Regions from separate parts of the Mycobacterium minnesotense genome, predicted to be linked through region 2. Evidence: riboswitches for the same ligand, from Rfam matches in the RefSeq annotation. Region 2 holds a riboswitch; the other holds the start of a gene.

Region 1 (7,385 bases), 2.1 Mb from region 2:
GCCGGGCTGGCCGGCCAGGCGCGGTGGAGCACCTCAGCCGCGCCGTCAGCCGCGGGGTCTGTTGCGGCGGTTCAGCTTCGGCTCTCCTTCGTCGAACCTCGCTAACCGCCGCAGCGGATCCGATTGCCGCCGCGGTCCAGCGGGTCGGGCCCCAGGCCCAGGTACTTGTCGCGCAGCTTGTCCCACAGCTCCAGCTGGCCCCACTCGGGCTCGTCGCGCATCTGCTGGTCGTTGGTGAGAAACGGATTGGGCAGCATTACCGTCATCATCTGTTCGTCGCGCCCGTTGTAGAGTCGCACGCCCCACGACTGCGGGTTGCCGTCCTTACCGATACGGCGGTACAGCTCGGCCCGGCTGCAGCGGCGGATGCGGCCCAGCTCCGAGCCGCTGGCTCGATGCTTGCCGATGCACAGGTGAAAGTGCCAGCGGCCGAAATCGATGGTGGCGTATCCGTCGAGCATGGAGATCTTGCGCGGTGGGTTGGGGGCCGCCACCTCCCACGCGGCGCCTTCCATGATGATGCCGAACCAGATCTGGTCCCAGTATTCGTCGAAGCACAGATGCAGCAGATCCAGCAGACTCTGCTGGTCGGTGGGCAACGGCCAGAGCTGTTCGCGGCCGCGGTCTTCGGTGTCAACGATCGGGGGATCGGCGACGACGGTGCCGGTGTTCTCGGTCATGAAAATCCCTTCTTTCACAGGGTTATACGGGTCTGCGGTTTGTGGGTCAGTGCGCAGTCGCCGCACAGTCCGCTACCGGGAGTGCGATAGAACAGGCAGCAACTGTTGCGTCGGTAGTCGGTGCCGGAATCGCTGAAACACACCGCGCTGTTGAGGTATTCGTGCTCGCACATGCGGCGGGCCAGAGCCCAACTCGGTTCGGTCGCAAGGTCTGCTCCGTGATGCCAACTCAAGGCCCGGGCGGCGCCCAGGGCGGCGGAGGCGGCGTTGCCCAGCAGGAGCCGCTCGGAGATCGGAGTGATCGCTCGCACCGCGGCGACCAACGGCTTCAGATGCCGTGTCACGAGCATGTCTGCCAGCGTCGCTTCAAGGACGTCAGAACCCGTAGAGTCCTGCCAAGCAAGGGGATTGGTCAGGTGCAGCCGGATGGTGCCTGCCGAATCTGCGTAGCAAAGCCGCTCGGGGTCCAGATCGATCAGCAGCCCGTGCTCGGCCAGCCCGCCCAAGCCGATCGACCACAGGCGTGCGGCGTAGCCCAAGAAGAAAGTGGACGCCGCCACACGCAGATCGGGCGCGCCGATCCGCTCCTGCACGTGGGAGAGCGTGCCCGCCAGTAACTCCGGGTCGGAGTAGAGCTGCGCCACCGGTCGCCAGTCGGCTTCGTCGGACAGGCCCGTCGAGACCGCGAAATAAGAACTGACCGAGGACAATTCGGCCAATGCCGTGATCGTATGCTCCGGCGGAGCGCAGCGCTGAGGGGATGTCGCCAGTGCGCGCAACCGCTGGGGCAGATCGCGCAGTGAGCTGACCAGCTCGGCGTCCGCACTGTGCACCGTGATGACATCGGGATCGGCGGCAGAGACCACGATCTCGGCGGACTCGCCGATCTCCCAGCCCTCCCGGGACAGCACCCGGGCCAGTGCCGAACGCAACGGTTCGTCGGCATCGACACGAGCGGTGCGCGCGGTGCCATCGTGGTCGGCTCGGGTACTGAGCTCGAACATGCCGCTGGCCACGTCGAAACGCAAGGTGTCGTTGCCGAACATCTCGCCGATCCGGCCGGACAACATCAGTTCCTCGCCGACGGCGTCCACCAGGGCACCCACCGGATCCATCAACCACACCCGATCGGCCACCCGCAGCGCCAACTCCAGGTCGTGGGTGCTCAGCACGACCGCCAGCTGCTGCTCGCGGGCCAGCGTGCGCAGCAGCCCGAACAGCGCCGCCCGCGACGAGACGTCCAGGAATGCGGTCGGTTCGTCGAGGATCAACAGGCCGGGCTGCTGGGCCAGTGCCCGGGCGGTCAGGACGCGCTGGCATTCGCCATCGGACAGTTCGGCGGCCGGCCGCGACGCGAGGTGTTGTGCTCCGGTCGCCGCCAGCGCCCAATCGATGATCCGCTCGTCGGCCGGGCGCAACCGTCCGCCCAGTCCCAGGTGGGGGATGCGGCCCAGCCCGACCAACTCCCGCGCCGACAGGAAACCCGGATCGATGCGCTCGGTCAGCACCACCGCGACCCGGCGAGCCAGCTCGTCGCGCGGCAGGGCGGTCAGGTCGGCGCCGTCGAGCAGAACACGTCCGCCCAGTGCGGGCTGCAGCCCGGCCAGGGTGCGAATCAGGGTGGATTTGCCGGCACCGTTGGGTCCGATCAGCACGGTCAGCTCGCCCCGGCGGGCCTGGGCGGCCAGTCCGGCCGCCACCGTCACCGGCCGACGGCGGTTGCGGTAGCCGATCGCCAGCCCGGCAAGCTCCACCGCGGGGTTGATGCGGCCTTGCTGAACCGCCGGGTCTGTGCGGCGGTCCCAGGTTCGCCTCTCCTGCGTCGAGTCTCGCTGAACCGACGGGTTCATGACGGCAACCCCGGGCCGCGACGGGCGCGCAACAGCACGGTGATCACCACGGGGGCCCCGACCAGCGCGGTCACCGCATTGATCGGAATGACCAAGTCACTGCCGGGCACCTGACTGACGATCCCGCAGCCCAGCGCGGCGACCGCACCCAGCAACATCACCGTCGGCACCACCACGCGGTGATCGGAGGTGCCGACCACGATGCGCGCCACGTGCGGAACCACCAGGCCGAGGAACGCGATCGGCCCACAGAACGCGGTCGTCACGCCCGCCAGCAGCGACGCCGACACCACCGTGACTATCCGGGCCCGGTGCACATGGATGCCCATCGTCGCCGCGTAGCTCTCACCGAGCAGCAGGGCATTGAGCGGACGGATGGTCAGGGTCGCGGCCACTAGGCCGATGGCCACCAGCGGCAGCAGCAACCGAAGATCGGCCCATCCTGTTCCGGCGAAGCTGCCCAGACCCCACAACAGATACTGCTGCACCCGCTGCGGATCGGAGTACACCATCGCCAGGCTCACCAGTGCAGTGCTGGCCGCGCCGATCATCACACCGATCAGCAGCAGGGTGGCCGCCGAGCGGGTCCACCGCGAGAGCGCCAATACCAGCGTGAGCATGGCCGCTGCCCCCAGCGCCGCGGCGATCACCTCCGCGGCGCGGCTGGCACCGGCGACCGCGGTGGTGAAACCACCGCCGGCCGCGCCACCGAGCAGTACCACCAGGGCGACGCCCAGGCTGGCGCCGGAACTGACGCCCAGGATGTAGGGGTCGGCGAGGGTGTTGCGGAAGAGGGTCTGCAGTTGAAGGCCCGCGACCCCGAGTGCCGAGCCCGCCGCCAGCGCGGTCAGGACCCGCGGCAGGCGCATGTTCCACACGATGACCTGCCAGCGCGGATCGGCAGCCTCGGCGCCCACCAGCACCCGGACGGTGTCGGCCACCGGCACCCGCACCGGGCCCAGCACCAACCCCAGCAGGGCCAACAACGCCACCGCGGCGGCCAGGGCGGCCAACACTACGGCGATGCGCGGCTTCACCGCGGCACCAGCCGATAGAACTCGAAGTCGTGGCGGCCGGCCAGCTCGGGGTGCAGGATCGCGACCAGGTCGCCGAGCAGCAGATCCGGTCGCGCGGTGCCGCGCTCCCAGTAGAGGTTGCCGCCGTCGGGGGTCACCGCCTTGGTCGCCGACCACACCTGACCGGTGCGCGCCGCGCTCAGCTCGCCGTATCTGCTGTCGCGTGCCACCGCGTCATCGACGGTCTGCCAGTTGTCGGTCACCAGCCACAGGGGTGCTGTGCCGGCCTGGGCGTAGACCGACTCGAAATTCAACTGCCTGCTCTCGGAGCCGGTATGGGACAGCCACGGGTAGCGGCCGCCGGCGTCGGCGACCAGCCGGCCCGAATAGCTGTCACCGGTGGGCATCGACCAGGTGCCCGAATACATGGTGCCGACCAGAACATCGACGGGCTGGGCTGAGGCGGCTTGGGACGCCAGGGCCTGGTAGCTGCTGCGGATCGACTCGTAGATCTGCCCGGCCTGCTGCTCGGTGCCGGTCAGCGCGGCGAAAACCTTGATCCACTCGGCCCTGCCCAGCGGGGTCGGCTCGAGCCATTCGGCGTCGGCCACCACCGGAATCCCGGCTTCGCGCAGTTTGGGGTGACCGGGATCGTCGACGCCCTCGGTGACCACCAGATCGGGGCCGGCGCCGATCACGCTCTCGACGTTGATCTGCCCGCCGGGGGCATACCCGGCGATCTGGCCGTCGGCGATCCGCGTGCGGATCTGCGGGTCGACCACAGCGGCCGGGCTCGCGACCCCGGTGACCACACCGGCCTGGCCGAGCTCGGTGATCATCGCCAGGTGCGTCGTCGAGCCCGAGTAGAGGCTGCGCACCGGCACGGTGATCCGCGCGGCATTGGCCAGTTCACCGGTCAGGGTTGGCGCCGGGGCGCCGCAGCGCACCAGTACATAGGTCACCGGCTTGCCGCCGAGGTACGGACGTTCGACGGTGAGGACCTGATAGCTGCCGTGGTAGGTGATGGTGAAGTTGGTGGCCTCGGTCATCGTCGATTTGACCGGGAAGTAGTCGGCGGCCGGATCGAAGTCGGTGATGCAGCCGGCGCGCGCCTCCGAGGCGGGGGAGGCGAGTTCACCGGAGCAGCCGGCCAACGCGGTGGCCAGCGCCGTCAACAGCGCAGGGACTACCCGCAGCGCACGGGGCATGGGCGTGTGTCAGCTTCCTCGGGGTACACCGCCCCGGTACGCAGGACGCGATGACGTGAGTCTCCTGGCTCTCGGATCACTGCTCGCCTCGCCTTCCAGCCCCACATGTGGCGGACCGTGGCTGATGAGGGTCGCTCCCCGATGACAGTGGCGGGACCGCGCCGGATTCGCACCGGCTTCCTCAATCGTCATCGCCTTACCGGCGACATTCTCGCATGCCGTGCTGGGTTAGGCTGGCCGCCGTCTCGTGGCGTCAGGAACCCGGTGTGAATCCGGGGCGGTTCCGCCACTGTGAAGGGCGCGCGTAGGCCGCCCTCAGCCAGATACGGTCACGAGGCATCCGACGACGAGGGGCGAGAACCCCGAGGAGGTCTTTCGATGCTTCAGGCACGGCGTATCGCGTTGCTGTCCACGTCCGACACCGATCTGCTGTCCGCCCGGGCCAGCGGCGCGGCGTATCGGCTCGGAAATCCGTCGCGCCACGACCTCGAGCCGCTGCTCGACGGCGTCGACGTGGTGGTGCTGCGCATCCTGGGTTCGTCGGCGGAGATCACCGACGAGCTGCGCCTGCTGCGCGCCACCGGCCTGCCGCTGGTGGTGCTCGGGGGGGAGCGTTCGCCCAGCGCCGAGCTCATGGAGTGCTCCACCGTCCCGATCGGGCTGGCCGCGCAGGCGCACGCCTATCTCGCCGAAGGCGGGCCGGCCAACCTTGCTCAACTACACGCGTTCCTGTGTGACACGGTGCTGCTCACCGGGGAGGGCTTCGAGGAGCCGGCGGTGATCCCGGATTGGGGCTACGGCCAGCGGGAGGCGGTCGGCGGCCCGGAGTCGCTGCGGGTCGGGGTGGTCTACTACCGGGCCCATGAGGTCAGCGGCAACGCCGGCTTCGCGCACGCATTGGCCGACGCCATCGATGCCACCGGCCGCGCGGTCGGTGTGCCGATCTTCGCCGCGTCACTGCGCAATGCCCCCGACGAGCTCTTCGAGGCGCTCGGCGACCTGGATGCGGTGGTCGTGTGCATGCTGGCGGCCGGTGGAGCCATGAACGCCACCGCCAGTGTCAGTGCCGGCGACGACGACGGCGCCTGGGATATCGAACGGATCGCGGCACTGGACATACCGGTGTTCCAGGGTCTGTGCCTGGGATCGTCGCGCGCGGACTGGGCGGCCAACGACGACGGCGTCAGTCCGCTGGACTCGGCCACTCAGATCGCGATCCCGGAATTCGACGGCCGGGTCATCACGGTCCCGTTCTCGTTCAAGGAGATCGACGACGACGGGTTGCCGCACTACGTCGCCGATACCGAGCGCTGCGCCCGGGTTGCGGGCGTGGCGGTGAATCACGCTGCCCTGCGGCGCATCCCCAATGGGGGCAAGAAGCTGGCGTTGGTGCTGTCGGCGTACCCGACCAAACACTCCCGGGTGGGCAACGCCGTCGGGCTGGACACTCCGGTCTCGGCGGTGCGGTTGCTGCGGCGGCTGGCCGAAGAAGGATATGACGTCGGCGACGGCTTCGGGGTGTTGGACATCGCGGACGAGACGACTGCCGGGGATCGACTGATTCACAACCTGATCGACGCCGGGGGTCAGGACGAGGACTGGTTGTCTGCCGCTCAGTTGGCCGGCGCGCAGGTGCGGGTGACCGCGCAGCAGTACGCCCAGTGGACCGCTGAGTTGCCCGATGAGCTGCGCGACGCGATGGCCACTGCGTGGGGGCCGGCGCCAGGCAAGCTGTTCGTCAACGACGCCGGCGAGATCGTCTTGGCCGCACTGCAATCCGGCAACATCGTGCTGATGATCCAGCCGCCCCGCGGATTCGGGGAGAACCCGGTGGCGATCTACCACGACCCGGAGCTGCCGCCGAGTCACCACTACCTGGCCGCCTACCGTTGGCTGAGCAGAGGTTTCGGTGCGCACGCGGTGATCCACCTGGGTAAGCACGGGTCGATGGAGTGGCTGCCCGGTAAGACCGCCGCGTTGTCGTCGGCCTGTGCCACCGACGCCATGATCGCCGACCTGCCCCTGATCTACCCGTTTCTGGTCAACGACCCCGGCGAAGGGGCGCAGGCCAAACGGCGGGCGCACGCCATCATCGTCGACCACCTCATCCCGCCGATGGCCCGTGCCGAGTCCTACGGTGACATCGCGCGACTCGAGCAGCTGCTCGACGAGTACGGCAACATCGCGAGCATGGACCCGGCCAAGCTGCCGGCCATCCGCGGCGAGATCTGGAACCTGATGCGGGCCGCGGAGATGCACCGTGACCTGGGCCTGGATGAGCGGCCCGACGATGAGGAGTTCGACGACTTCCTGCTGCACGTCGACGGCTGGCTCTGTGAGATCAAGGACGCCCAGATCCGTGACGGCCTGCACGTGCTGGGCGGCGCTCCGGCCGGTCCGGAACGGGTGAATCTGGTGCTGGCAATCCTGCGTGCCGCACAGGTCTGGGGCGGGGTGGACCATGCGGTGCCTGGCCTGCGGGCCGCGCTGGGACTCAAGGAGGAGGCCGCCGCGGCGGCCGTCGACGAGATCGAGGGCCGCGCCCGGCAGCTGGTCGAAGCCATGGAGGCGGCCGGCTGGGACGCCGGGGCCGCCGACACACTGCATCCCGACCCCGAGGTGTGCCGGGTG
Region 2 (7,385 bases):
CCGCCTTGTCGGCGTCGCGCACCGGCAGCAGCTCGCGCAGAGCCGGCTCGTCGACCTGGATCACCGCGATACCGGCCGCCTCCAGGTCCACGGTCTCTTCGCGAATCGCCAGCGCCACCTGATAGGCGGTGTCGGCAAGCGGCTGGTCGTCACGGACGAACGACCAGGCCAGGATGGTGACCGGCCCGGTGAGCATGCCCTTGACCGGCTTGTCGGTCAGCGACTGGGCGTAGGTGGCCCAGTCGACGGTCATGGGGTTGGGCCGCGTGACGTCACCGAACAGCACCGGCGGACGCACGCAGCGGCTGCCGTAGGACTGCACCCAGCCGTTGCTGGTGGCGAAGAAGCCCTCCAGCTGCTCGGCGAAGTACTGCACCATGTCGTTGCGCTCGGGCTCGCCGTGCACCAGCACGTCGAGGCCGAGGTCTTCCTGCAGCTTGATGACGGCGGCGACTTCGGACTTCATCCGGTTGGTGTACTCGGCGTCGTCGATCTCCCCGGCCACCAGCGCGGCGCGGGCCTTGCGGATCTCCACGGTCTGCGGGAACGAGCCGATGGTGGTGGTCGGTAGTGGCGGCAGGTGTAGCCGCTCGTCCTGGGCGGCGCGGCGGGCCTGCGCCGAACCGCGCTGGACGCCGGCCGACCGGATCTCGGCGATCTGCGCGCGCAGCTCAGCGTTGTTCAGGCGCGGGTCGGACTCGCGGGAGGCCACCGCGGCGTTGGACGCGGCGATCTCCTGCGCCACGGCGTCCCGCCCGTCACGCAGGGCGCGTGCCAGGGTGGCGACTTCGGCCACCTTCTCGGCGCCGAACGCCAGCCAGCTGCGCAGTGCGTCGTCCAGACCGGTCTCGGGCTCCAGCGAGTAGGGCACGTGCAGTGTCGAGCACGACGTAGAAACAGCCACCGCCTCGGCTGAACCCAGCAGGCTCGCCAGCTTGGCCAGTGCGGCCTGCAGGTCGGTACGCCAGATGTTGCGGCCGTCGACCACACCGGCGACCAAGGTCTTGGAGGCCAACTCCGGCACCGACGCGATCTTGGTGTCGGGGCCGTAGACCAGGTCAACGCCGATGGCCTCGACCGGGGTACGAGCCAGCGCCGCCAATCCTTCGCCGGGGTCACCGAAGTACGTGGCCACGAAGATCGCCGGCCGCTTGGTCAGTGCGCCCAGACGGTTGTAGACCTGCTCGGCCAGCGCGGGGGCGTCGGCGGAGATGTCGGTGACCAGCACCGGTTCGTCGATCTGGACCCACTGCGCGCCGGCCTGCGCCAGCTGGCCCAGCAGTTCGGCGTAGACGTCGGTCAGCTCGTCGAGCCGCTCGATGGGCGCCGCGGCGCCGTCAACGGCCTTGCTCAGCAGCAGGAAGGTGACCGGTCCGATGATTACCGGCCGCGCGTTGACGCCTTGTTCCTTGGCTTCGGTGAGCTCGGAGAGCACCTTGGCCGGGTTCAGGGCGAACGTGGTGTCGGGACCGATCTCGGGAACGATGTAGTGGTAGTTGGTGTCGAACCACTTCGTCATCTCCAGCGGGGCGATGTCGGCATTGCCCCGGGCCGCGGCGAAGTAGCGGTCCAGCTCGTCGGAGACACCGGCCACGCGGGCGGGCAGAGCGCCCAGCAGCACCGCGGTGTCGAGCATCTGGTCGTAGTAGGAGAAGGTGTTCACCGGCACTGAGTCCAGTCCGGCGGCGGCCAGTTGCGCCCAGGTGTCGCGGCGCAGGCCGGCGGCCACCTTTTTCAGTTCGTCCTGGCCGATCCGGCCGGCCCAGTAACTCTCGGTGGCTCGCTTGAGTTCGCGGCGAGGTCCGATGCGCGGTGTGCCGAGAACGGTGGCGGTAAAGGGTTGAGCGGTCACGATGTGGTCCTTCGATTGACGAGGGTGGGTCAACGCCAGCAGTCGTCCAGCTGATCCGGTCCCGTGCCTATATAAAGCACCACAACCCTCAAAACCAGACGCCTATTCCGCGAGGCGTTGATCCGCCGGGCGCGGCGCGCCCAGCACAACAGGCAGGTATTCGGACTCGCAGGCGCGCACCGAGGTGCTCCTAATGGCCGTCGCTTCCCAGTCGGGCGAACCCATGACCAGTGCTTATGACGGCGGTCGTTCCTGCATACCGCTGCGGGACAGTCCCGGATTCTCACCGGGTTCCCTCTCGCGCTCCACACACACCGTGTTGCGCTCGATGCCGAGGCCGCGACTACTGCGGCAACGGCAGACCAGTTGCGTGATCGAGATTACTCGGCCGGGCCGCCGGCGAGTGCCTCCGGGATCGGGGTGGGGCCGTCATTGAATTCGATGGTGCGGCCGATGGTCGCGTCGTCAGCCAGGCAGGCCGCGATCGCTAACGCGACGTTGCCGCGGGAAACCTGCGCCTTGCCGGTGTCGGGGCCGACGGCGATCCGGCCGGTCGCCGGCTCCGCGGTGAGCCGGCTCGGACCCAGCACCGTCCAATCCAAGTCGGTGGCACGCAGATGGGCGTCGGCGGCGGCTTTGGCCTGCGCGTACGGATAAAAGGAATCGCCTTCGGGCACACCGTGATCGGGGCCGGCTCCGAAGTAGGACACCATCACGAACCGTCGAACGCCGGACTGCGCGGCGGCGTCGACGGTGCGCATCGCGGCATCACGGTCCACGGCATAGGTACGGGCCGGATTGCCGCCACCGGCACCGGCGGAGAACACCACCGCGTCATGGTCGGCCAGCAGGCGGCTCAACCCGCCGGTGTCGAGTTGCTCGATGTCGGCCACCACAGGGACCGCGCCGGTGGCCGCCACCTGCGGCGCGTGGTCGGGATTGCGGAACACCGAACTGACCTGGTGGCGGGATTGAGTCAGAAGCGGGGCGAGCAGCAGGGCGATTTTGCCGTGGCCGCCGATGATCACGATGCGTGCCATGGATTCGACGGTACGTGAGGCCCGGAGTGACCCCCGCTGACAAGCGCCGAGTGGCCCGGTTGACAATCGAGGCAACAAACCGCGAACAAACTAAGGAGCACCCATGGCTGAAGCCGTCATCGTCGAAGCGGTGCGCGCGCCTGTCGGCAAGCGCAACGGCGGACTGTCCGGGGTGCACCCGGCCGAGCTGTCTGCCCAGGTGCTCAACGGTCTGGTCACCCGGGCCGGTGTGGACCCGGCGCTGGTCGACGACGTGATCTGGGGCTGTGTGATGCAGGCCGGTGAGCAGGCTCTCGACATCGGCCGTACCGCCGTGCTGAGCGCGGGCTGGCCCGAGAGCGTCCCCGCGGTGACGGTGGACCGCCAGTGCGGTTCCAGCCAGCAGTCGGTGCACTTCGCCGCGGCCGGTGTGGTGGCCGGACACTACGACGTCGTCGTCGCCGGTGGCGTCGAGTCGATGTCGCGCACTCCGATGGGTTCGTCGCTGGCCAACGGCGGCCGGCCGTACGGCGACTCCTTCAAGGCGCGCTACAGCCAGACGCCGAACCAGGGCATCGGCGCCGAGATGATGGCCACCCAGTGGGGCCTGAGCCGCACCGCGCTCGACGAGTTCGCGCTGGCGTCGCACGAAAAGGCCGGCAACGCCCAAGACGCCGGTGCCTTCAAGGACGAGATCGTCTCGATCACCGACTCCGAGGGCAATGTCGTCAGCGAAGACGAGGGCATTCGCCGCGGCACCACCCTGGAGAAGATGGCCCAGCTCAAGCCGGCTTTCAAAGAGGACGGCGTGATCCACGCCGGCAACTCCAGCCAGATCTCGGATGGCTCGGCCGCGTTGCTGTTCATGTCGGCGGAAAAAGCCAAGGAACTGGGACTGACCCCGCTGGCGCGGGTGCACACCGCGTCACTGGCCGGGTCTGACCCGGTGATGATGCTGTCCGGGCCCATCCCGGCCACCCAGAAGGCGCTGAAGCGCTCGGGGCTCAGTGTCGACGACATCGGGGTGTTCGAGGTCAACGAGGCCTTTGCTCCGGTGCCCATGGCGTGGCTCGCCGAGATCGGTGCTGACCCCGCCAGGCTCAACCCCAACGGTGGAGCCATCGCACTGGGCCACCCGCTCGGCGGATCCGGCGCCCGGATCATGACCACCATGCTTTACCACATGCGCGCCAACGGAATTCGTTACGGACTGCAGACCATGTGTGAGGGTGGCGGCCAGGCCAACGCGACCATTCTGGAGCTGTTGTGAGTGCTGGAGCTGCTGTGAGTGAAGGGGCCGTTCTGGTAGAGCGGCGCGGAAACGTCCTGCTCATCACGATCAACCGGCCCGACGCCCGCAACGCCATCAACGGCGCCGTGAGCGCCGGCATCGGTGACGCACTGGCACAGGCGCAGGCCGACGACGAGGTTCGCGCGGTGGTGCTCACCGGCGCCGGCGACAAGTCCTTCAGCGCCGGAGCCGACCTCAAGGCGATCGCCAACCGGGAGAACATCTTCCACCCCGAACACCCGGAGTGGGGCTTCGCCGGTTACGTGCAGCACTTCATCGACAAGCCCACCATCGCCGCGGTCAACGGCACCGCACTCGGTGGCGGGACCGAGTTGGCGCTGGCCAGCGACCTGGTGATCGCCGAGCAGCGGGCCCAGTTCGGGCTGCCCGAGGTCAAGCGGGGTCTGGTCGCCGGGGCGGGCGGCGTGTTCCGCATCGTCGACCAGCTGCCCCGCAAGGTTGCCCTCGAACTGCTCTACACCGGGGACCCGATCTCCGCGGCCGACGCGGCCCAGTGGGGATTGGTCAACCGGGTGGTCGAGGACGGCAAAGCCCTCGAAGCAGCGCTGGAGCTGGCCGAACGCATCACCGGCAATGCACCGTTGTCGGTGCAGGCCAGCAAGCGGATCGCCTACGGGGTCGACGACGGCGTCATCACCGACGAGGTGGCGGGCTGGGCCAGGACCGGACGCGAGTTCTCCACCCTGCTTCGGTCCGAGGATGCCAAGGAAGGACCCCGGGCGTTCGCCGAGAAGCGCGCGCCGGTGTGGAAGGCACGTTGAGCGGCGTGCCTGAGCCACTGATCATCTCGATCGGGGACTTTGTTCCGCAGCGGCACGCCCAGTCATGGGTGGCACCCAACGCGACCCTGATCGGCCAGGTCAGCCTGGCCGCCGGGGCCAGCGTTTGGTATTCGGCGACGCTGCGCGCCGAGGTCGAACCGATCGAGATCGGTGCCGAGTCCAACATCCAAGACGGGGTCACCATCCACGTCGACAAGGACTTTCCCTGCCGAGTCGGCGAACACGTCAGCGTCGGGCATAACGCCGTGCTGCATGGCTGCACCATCGGCGATGGCTGTCTGATCGGGATGGGGGCGATCGTGCTCAACGGTGCGGTGGTGGGCGAGGGGTCGCTCGTCGCCGCCGGCGCGGTGATCCCGCAGGGCATGGTGGTGCCGCCCCGATCGCTGGTGGCGGGGGTGCCGGGCAAAGTGCGGCGCGAACTCAGCGACGCCGAAGTCGACAACAACCGGTACAACGCGGTCGGTTATGGGCTGTTGAGGGAACTACATCGGGCGAACTAGCCCATTTGCGCCACCGGCGGCACTTGGGCCGCTACGTTCAAGGGACGTGCTCAACCCGCCGCTGAGGGGACGTCTCGTATGACCCAGATCAGTCCAGTCCGTCCTGGCCTGCTGCGCGAGATCACCAAAATCGTCACCAAAGTCGCACCGCCCTATCACGAACCACGGGCAGTGGTGCAGCGCCGCCGGGTCGTGGTCGGGATCGTGGTGGTGATCGGTGCCGCGGTGCTCAGCCTGATGCACAGCAAGCTGCCGGGTGACCCGGCGTTCTACTGGCTGTCGCTGGTATTGGCCGCAGTCTGGACGGTGGGTGCGGTCGCGGCCGGACCGTTGCACCTGGGCGTGCTGAGGTTCCGGGGGCGCAACGAGCGGCCGGTGTTCACCGGTACCGGCGTGGGTCTGGTGCTCGGTTCCGTTTTCCTGCTCGGCGGGCTTGCGGTTCAAGACATTCCGCTGCTGGCCAATCAGGTGGTCGCGATCCTGACCTACACCACCGAGGTGTCCTGGCGGCTGGTGGTGGTGATCGCGCTGGTCAACGCGATCGCCGAGGAGTTGTTCTTCCGCGGCGCCCTATTCAGCGCGTTCGGTCGCCGCTCCCCGATGGTGTTCTCCACCCTGCTCTACGTCGCGGCGATGATGACCGCAGGCAACCTCATGGTGGGACTGGCTGCGCTGGTGCTCGGTACCGTCTGCGCCATCGAACGCCGCGCCACCGGTGGCATCCTGGCGCCGGTGATCACCCACATGGTGTGGGGGCTGATGATGGTTGTGGCGTTGCCGCCGATCTTCGGGCTCTAGCGCGAACCGCCTGCTGCCCCGAACCTCAGTTGTCGGTGAAGTGGGGGGAGCGTCGCTCCTGAAACGCCCGGGTGCCTTCGCGGAAGTCGTGGGAGTTCAACAGAACCGACTGTCCGACGTATTCGCGGTCCAGCGTGGCATCGAGTTCGGTCAGGGTCGCGGTGTTGATGGCGTGCTTGGTCTTGGCCAAGGCTGCGGCGGGTCCGGCCAGCAGGCTGGCCATTAGCTTGTCCACCTCGGCGTCGAACTCCTCGGCCGGGTGCACCGCGCTGATCAGTCCCCACTCCAATGCGTCGGCGGCCGAGAGTCGTTCGGCCAGCAGGGCCAGCCGCATGGCGCGTGTCCGGCCGATGGCCGCGGCGACCAGCGCCGAAGCGCCGCCGTCGGGCATCAGCCCAATCTTGGTGAACGCCAACAGGAAAAACGCCTTCTCGGAGGCCACGATCAGGTCGCAGGCCAGCGCCAGCGATACGCCGATGCCAGCCGCCGGGCCCTGCACCACGGCCACAATCGGCCTGGGCAGCGCGACCATCGCCCGGATCGCCCGGTTGGCTTCGATGATGATCTCGGTCGCCAGTTCGTCGGTCGCATCCTCGGCGCTGATCCCGGCTCCCGAACAGAAGCCGCGACCCGCGCCGCCGAACCGCACCACCCGCACCCGGGGGTCGCGGGCGGCAGCCTCCATGGCGTCGGCGATCCCGGCCAGCACTCCGGTGGTCACCGAGTTGAGGCTGTCGGGGCGGTCGATGGTCACCGAGAGCACCCCGTCGGTCAGGGCGACGGACAGGCCTGCCACCGCTGCGAGGGTGTCGATGCCGGAGTCGATTGCAGTCATGGCCCTCACCCTAGGATGCAGAACACACAGGCATTCGACGAGGAGGCAGATATGGCGGGACCACTGGCGGGGCTGCGGGTCATCGAACTGGCCGGGATCGGACCGGGGCCGCACGCGGCGATGATCCTGGGCGACCTGGGCGCCGACGTGGTCCGCGTGGATCGGCAGCCGAAGTTCGGTGGTGGACCCAGCAAGGACGCCATGCTGCGCAACCGGCGTTCGGTGACCGCCGACTTGAAGTCGCCGGAAGGGCGCGATCTGGTGCTGGCGCTGGTGGCCAACGC

What was found. A riboswitch is a leader RNA that binds a small molecule or an ion and turns the genes downstream of it on or off. The one in region 2 is predicted to bind cobalamin.
Region 1: it holds a riboswitch for cobalamin, as region 2 does, so the genes downstream of both, G6N09_RS04280 (ABC transporter substrate-binding protein) here and metE (5-methyltetrahydropteroyltriglutamate--homocysteine S-methyltransferase) in region 2, are expected to answer to the same signal.

What each region holds. Positions count from the first base shown of each region.
Region 1 covers NZ_AP022589.1:867,136-874,520, reverse strand. The annotation lists gene G6N09_RS04300 (PPE domain-containing protein) at 1-1, shown strand, start outside; gene G6N09_RS04295 (DUF7676 family protein) at 102-680, opposite strand; gene G6N09_RS04290 (ATP-binding cassette domain-containing protein) at 695-2,530, opposite strand; gene G6N09_RS04285 (FecCD family ABC transporter permease) at 2,527-3,567, opposite strand; gene G6N09_RS04280 (ABC transporter substrate-binding protein) at 3,564-4,754, opposite strand; cobalamin riboswitch at 4,792-4,980, opposite strand; cobalamin riboswitch at 5,011-5,081, shown strand; gene G6N09_RS04275 (cobaltochelatase subunit CobN) at 5,133-7,385, shown strand, end outside.
Region 2 covers NZ_AP022589.1:2,930,002-2,937,386, forward strand. The annotation lists gene metE (5-methyltetrahydropteroyltriglutamate--homocysteine S-methyltransferase) at 1-1,852, opposite strand, end outside; cobalamin riboswitch at 1,987-2,187, opposite strand; gene G6N09_RS13640 (SDR family oxidoreductase) at 2,233-2,892, opposite strand; gene G6N09_RS13645 (thiolase family protein) at 2,996-4,141, shown strand; gene G6N09_RS13650 (crotonase/enoyl-CoA hydratase family protein) at 4,156-4,944, shown strand; gene G6N09_RS13655 (gamma carbonic anhydrase family protein) at 4,950-5,468, shown strand; gene G6N09_RS13660 (CPBP family intramembrane glutamic endopeptidase) at 5,547-6,266, shown strand; gene G6N09_RS13665 (enoyl-CoA hydratase) at 6,292-7,101, opposite strand; gene G6N09_RS13670 (CaiB/BaiF CoA transferase family protein) at 7,153-7,385, shown strand, end outside.